Novipirellula artificiosorum: one gene and its partner. The protein of the gene in region 1 interacts with the protein of each later gene in a pairwise test. Links are inferred from orthologs where the notes say so. Each region holds a gene or a part of one and is shown in the gene's direction. Other genes may lie near its edges.

Region 1 (3,182 bases):
GACGTTCAAGCTGGGTAGCCCCGAAGACGAAGCGGATCGAAATGACGATGAAGGCCCGCAGATCGAGGTCAACGTGGATCCGATGTGGGTGGCCAAAACCGAAACCACTTGGGGGCAGTATCGCGAGTACATGAAGCTTTATTCGATCTTCAAGGAGTTCGAAGCCAGTGGAGTTCGGCCGGTGGATGATTCCAACAAAGTCGATGCAATCACGGCGCCGACCGAATTGTACGACCCGAGCTTCACCTACGAATATGGCGAGGACGACGATCAACCAGCGGTGACGATCACACAGTACTCTGCCCAGCAGTTCAGCAAATGGCTCAGCCGTGTCAGCGGCCAACAGTTGCGATTGCCGACAGAAGCCGAGTGGGAATACGCGGCACGCGGTGGAACCACAACGGCCTACAGTTGGGGCGACTCGGTCGACGAGATTGACGACTACGCGTGGTTTTTTGACAACGCCGACGACGGCCTTGGTGCGGTGGCAAGTAAGGAGCCAAACCCGTTTGGGCTGTACGACATGCATGGGAACGCTGCGGAGTGGACGATCAACCAGCACACCCCAGATGGGTATCAAGCCTTTGCCGATAAAGCGCCGCTTCGTGCGATTGACGTCGTCAATTGGCCGAGCACGTCGTCCGAGTGTGTGGTGCGTGGCGGCAGCTTCTTGATGGATGCTGAGCAATTGCGAAGTGCGGCGCGAATGGCCTCCGATGATGCTCCTTGGAAGGAAGACGACCCCAACTTCCCGCGCAGTCCGTGGTGGTTCACCAGTGAGGACGGTCGTGGTGTGGGCTTCCGCATCGTCCGCTCTTATCAACCGCTCGACACGGAGCTGATCAAAAAGTTTTGGGAACCCAATGCCGAAGAAGTGGTTGACGATGTAGAATCCCGCATCATGGGCGGTCGTGGCGGCTGGGGGCTGGTGGATCCAGAGCTCCCCGCAGCGATCAAAGAATTGAAGAAGTAGTTCGGGTGTTCTCCTGAACTCCATGCTTCACTTTTCATTTCAACACATTCTTTCGGAATAACTTCTGTGTACGAGACTCTCGCAGTCGTTGGTGCTACCGGTGCCGTTGGACGAATCGTTCTCGAGCAATTGCAGAAACGCAATCTGCCGTTCAAAAAGCTCAAACTCCTCGCCTCGGAGCGTTCGGTGGGCAAGGAGGTCCGCTACAACGGCGAGGTGATCCAAGTCGAGTTGCTTGCCCCGGGGGCGTTCAAGAATGTCGATTTGGTCATCGGCAGCACGCCCGATGAAATTGCAGCCGAATTTGTGCCCTATGCGGTCCAAGAAGGTGCGATCGTCGTGGACGAAAGTGGGTATTGGCGGATGGATCCTAAGGTTCCCTTGATCATCCCCGAAGTGAATCCCGAAGCGGCTGAAAAGCACGAAGGCATTTTGGCAAGTCCCAACTGTAGCACGACGCAAATGGTCGTCGCACTCGCTCCCCTGCATCGTGCTGCGAGAGTGAAACGCGTGGTCGTCAGTACGTACCAAGCAACCAGCGGTGCGGGTTTGCCAGGAAGCGAGGAATTGAACGACAGTGTCCGCAGTGCGCTTGTCGGGAAGACACATCCGCCAAAAACGTTCCAGCACCCGATTGGTTTTAACCTGATTCCTCAGATCGGATCGGAGAAGTACGAAGGCTACACCAGCGAAGAAATGAAGATGGTGTACGAAACTCAGAAAATCTTTGGTGACAATCAGATCCAGGTTTGCCCGACCTGTGTGCGAGTGCCGGTTGCCACGGGACATAGTGAGTCGATTTTAGTGGAAACGGAAAAACCGTTGTCCGTTGAAGAGGCAACAAATTTGTTTCAAGCATTTGACGGCATCACGGTCGTCGACGATTTGTCGAACAAACGGTACCCGATGCCACGCGATTGCGACGGCAAGGACGATGTGTTTGTGGGTCGGATTCGCAAAGACATCAGCAGCTCGAGCGGGATCGCTTTTTGGTGTGTTAGCGATAATCTGCGTAAAGGTGCTGCGACGAACGCGGTTCAAATCGCAGAGCTCTTAATGAAACGATCGTAGTGCGGCACGGCCGCAGGCGAAGCGAGCTCCCTTGGCAATTTTTTTGAAAACACCGCAACATTGAACCCCAACGATCGTGCGCACGTTCAAGATCACTGTCGCCTATGACGGAGTTGATTTCGCCGGTTGGCAAATTCAGCCACGGCGAACGACCATCCAAGGCATGCTCGAACGGGCATTGGTGAAGTTGACGGGTCAGCGCGTGGCGGTAACGGGCAGCGGTCGGACCGATTCAGGAGTTCATGCGCTCGCTCAGGTCGCCAGCTTCCGTACACCCAATTGGCGAGCGACCGCGGCGGACCTGGCGAATGCGATGAATGTCCATTTGCCACCGACCATCGTCGTGCTCGAGTGTGTCGATGCTCCCGATGATTTTCATGCGATCGCGGATGCTGTTGGTAAACGCTATCGCTATCAGTTACAGATCGGTGGTACGCGAAGTGTTTTCGATTATCGCTACTGCTGGCAGATTCATGGCGACATCCATCTCGATGCGATTGCGGCTGCCTGCGAATCCTTTGTCGGTCAACACGACTTCAGCAGTTTTCAAGGCTCACGAAGTCCTCGTAAGACGACGGTCCGGACGGTTCGTGCGTGTGATCTGCTGCGTGAGTCCACTTCCCTTCACCACGGAGAGCGGATTGTGATCGAAATCGAAGCCGATGGTTTTCTCTACAACATGGTTCGCAACATTGTTGGGACCCTGATCGAGGTCGGCAAAGGTAAGCACGATCCTTCATGGATTGCCGACGTGCTGGCCGCACGAGATCGTGACGCGGCCGGCCCTACCGCGCCGCCGCAAGGATTGTTTCTGCAGCGAGTCGATTATCGGCCGTTTGCTTAGCTGGACCGCGCCACTTCATGAGCGGCTAGCGCCTTGCCGCTCAGTCCAAGATTAACTGGGCAAATTTCGGTAAATCGCCCACCCGGACGTTCGTAGTGCACCTGCAGGCTGCTGCCGAACGACGCGGTCCTTGTGAAGATTTCAAGAAGCATTCATGAGCACTCTCACCGTTGGGTGGTGAAACGCCCCTTGCATCGTTTTCGCTTTCGGACAAACAACAACTGCGCGCCGTCTTCACCGTTTCTTCATCGGCTTGGCTTGTCGGGTCGTTAAAACATGGAGTATTCAGCCGTC
Region 2 (3,191 bases), on another replicon or contig:
AAGCACCAAAATTCTGACTTGGTCACTCATGATTGAAACGACCGCAAAAGAATGCTGGTTTCAATGCTGCCGGCACGAAAGGTCCGCCCGCTGCGCAGATTATGGATCGCGATCACCGCCGGGCTAAATAAGAAAGGATCGACCTTGTAAAAGTCGTAATCGTAAGCTTTGAAAATCTCGGCGAAGGGGCGGCCGTGATCCGAGGAGTGGCTACTTGGGACTGCGTTCGCGACCGCATTAACAGCATCATCATCGTGATCGACCCACAACGTGACCGTTGCTCCGTAGAGGATCGCGTCGTTGGTGCGTCCAATCCCTGTCACCGTATCGCTTGGCCTTGCTGGCGGCGGAAGCGGTGCATGGCCGGTCGCTGAAACAACGCTCCGCACGTCAAATTCCAACGCATGTAGTTTATGTAGCGCCGTTTCAATCGATCGAGCGACGACTTGCACGCTGCCCGCGATCGAAGTGCTCGGCGCGATCGCGATTTGCACGTTAGCGGCCGGGACTCCACAATCCTTGGCGATCAATCCGACTGCGGACGTCGTCAACATCTTGTCGGACTCGAGCACCCCCACCACCTGATCGGCGGTCTCGATCAACTGCAAATCGACAAGCATCGGCTCGCGTCCACGGGCCGCACGCATCGGACCACTTCCCATTGCAAAAAAGTCATCGGTCGCCACAGGCCACCCGGCGTACTGACATGCCAAACCGGCGCCAATCGGATGGTCGGTTTGAACAAAGATCGCGTTGGGACTGGCGAACGTAGCGGAATCAGCCGGTACGATCACCACGTCCGCAAGGTCGCCCAGGCACAACCGCGCCAAACCGATTCCTGCGGCCAACGATCCAGCCGTATGGATCCCTGCGTCCAACACGGACGCTCCCGCAACCGTCGAAGCCATCATCCGCTGCCTCGCGGCGTTGCGGCAAAGGTGGTCAAAAAGTTTGCAGGCGAGTAAATTGAACATAGGCAAATGGTCGCCGAGGGAAGTCCGGTTGTCCAGCCGACCGAAATGCTTACCCCTGCCCAAAAACGCAAATATCGATCATCTTGAGGGGCCGGCGAAGTCACACGGCTTTGGACCACCGGCAAGATTCCGTAATCCCCAATCCCGACGTATTGGCGGTTTTCGACTACGTTTTTACGACTATCCCCATTATCCTCTCATGCCGTTAAGCATCGTTCATTATCCGCATCCCACACTGCGGTACCGCAGCAAACCCATTCGTCGCGTTGACCAAGCTCTGCGGGGAATCGCGGACGAGATGCTTGATTTGATGTACCAGTTCAACGGGGTTGGTTTGGCGGCCAATCAAGTGGACTTGCCGCTGCGTTTGTTCGTGGCCAATCCCGCTGGAAAACGTGACGAGGGGGAAGAGCTAATCCTCGTCAATCCCGAACTGCAAATGCCGCGTGGCAACGAATCCGACCAAGAGGGCTGTTTGAGTCTCCCCGGGTTGTACGGGCAGGTGAAACGCCCCAAAGCCATTCGTGTCAGTGCCTATGACTTAAAGGGGAACTCGATCGAACGCAGTGTCGATGGATTCTTGGCTCGAGTGCTGATGCATGAGAACGACCACCTCGACGGAGTGTTGTTCTTTGACCGGATGACCGACGAAGCGAGGCGGGAGCTGATCGACCCACTCGCAGAATTTGAAACCGATTTTCGCTCGCGACAATCAACCGGCGAAATTCCCACGGACGAAGACTTGATCGGCCGATTGGATGAATGGACCGAGCGATATGCCTAAGGATTTAAGCCAACCAGCGGAGTCGAAGCTGCGGATGATCATGATGGGCACCGGCCCGTTCGCGATCCCTTCGTTCGATGCACTTCGCCAAGCAGGTCACGCCATCGAGTTGGTGGTCACTCGGCCGCAGCCAGCGATGAAAAGCCGAAAAAAAACTCCCCCTTCGCCTGTTCGAGATTGGGCAGCCGAACATCAATTCGACTTGTTCGACCCCGCCAGCATCAATGACGATGCAGCGATCGAACACCTGCGCGCGGTATCGGCCGATTTGCTGGTCGTTTGCGACTATGGGCAAATTCTCAAGCCGTCAGCCTTGTCCACTGCATCGCTCGGTGGCATCAATTTGCATGGATCCTTGTTGCCCGCTTACCGAGGCGCCGCTCCGGTTCAACGCTCCATGCTCAGCGGTGATTCGGTGACTGGCGTTTCGGTCATTCATATGACACCCAAACTTGACGGTGGCCCGATCATTGCGACTCGCGAAACCATGATCGCAGACCACGAAACCGCAGGCGAATTGGAGGACCGATTGTCACGGATGGGGGTGGAAGCAACGAACGAAGCGGTCAATCAATTGATCCATTGGGATCGCGATAGCGAAATCGGAGTGGTTCAAGATCCCGCCTTTGCGACCCGTGCACCGCGATTGTCAAAAGCGGAGGGCGAAATCGATTGGAGCCAAACCGCGAGATTGATCGACTGTCACGTGCGTGGCATGCAACCCTGGCCGGTCGGTTACACCTTCGTTCGCGTCGAAGGAAAGGACGATCCGGTTCGCTTGGCGATTAAGCAAGTTCAAATGGTTGGCGAAGTCCCCTCGGACGTTCCCCCCGGGACGATCACCATCGATGGCGGATTGAAGATTGCTGCGCAAGATCGTTGGATCCAGATCGTGAAATTGCAACCTGCAGGAAAGCGAGAAATGGCGGCCGACGAATTTCTCCGAGGTCACCATCCAATCGCCATTGCGCATTGAGCCGTTGCTACGGCTTTCTCTTTACCCTCCCGCTCGCGGAGGCCGTGAATAGAGTTCCGCAAATTATAAATCGAACGTCCCACGTGGTCAAAGAGGGTGGCCATGGGCTGAGCGCAGCGATGCCCATGGATCACCGAATCATCCGGGCGAACGAATCCTCGCGAATCACGTGCCGCGACGATTGCCGTACCAGCGGATATGCATTCGATCGCAGTAATGGAAGCCTCGTGATTGAGTCCATGGACGCAACCAAGCCGCCGATTCATCAATCTCGTGGACTGCCATCCCTTGCGGCATCACCCAAACCTTTTCCGCCGCAGCTTGAAGCGATTCGACCACCTCCAGTAATTCGTTTTGATCCTCCTCGCAATCCACGACGAACTTAAGTTGAAAGTCTTCACTGCGCTCGATCAGCCGCCGCATGACCTCGATCGGCATCCGCCGTTGCTCGTGCCGT

The links.
Region 2: the proteins of Poly41_RS02395 (region 1) and def interact in binary tests that used the Escherichia coli proteins (3 or more experiments, as listed by UniProt). The link is inferred for Novipirellula artificiosorum from one-to-one orthologs.

What each region holds. Positions count from the first base shown.
Region 1 is NZ_SJPV01000001.1:701,986-705,167, reverse strand. Bases 186-3,041 are described here. They hold Poly41_RS02395 (aspartate-semialdehyde dehydrogenase), read left to right. Parts: upstream 186-1,039; coding sequence 1,040-2,044; downstream 2,045-3,041. Other genes in these bases: truA (tRNA pseudouridine(38-40) synthase TruA), read left to right, coding at 2,121-2,888; Poly41_RS02400 (formylglycine-generating enzyme family protein), read left to right, coding at 186-973. Outside these bases: more of Poly41_RS02400, read left to right, coding at 1-185.
Region 2 is NZ_SJPV01000012.1:183,016-186,206, forward strand. Bases 101-2,965 are described here. They hold def (peptide deformylase), read left to right. Parts: upstream 101-1,173; coding sequence 1,174-1,758; downstream 1,759-2,965. Other genes in these bases: mch (methenyltetrahydromethanopterin cyclohydrolase), read right to left, coding at 101-974; Poly41_RS26210 (methionyl-tRNA formyltransferase), read left to right, coding at 1,751-2,734; Poly41_RS26215 (7-carboxy-7-deazaguanine synthase QueE), read right to left, coding at 2,900-2,965. Also shown: Poly41_RS26195 (ATP-grasp domain-containing protein), read right to left, coding at 1-30; more of mch, read right to left, coding at 27-100; more of Poly41_RS26215, read right to left, coding at 2,966-3,191. UniProt on the Escherichia coli protein: Removes the formyl group from the N-terminal Met of newly synthesized proteins. Requires at least a dipeptide for an efficient rate of reaction. N-terminal L-methionine is a prerequisite for activity but the enzyme has broad specificity at other positions.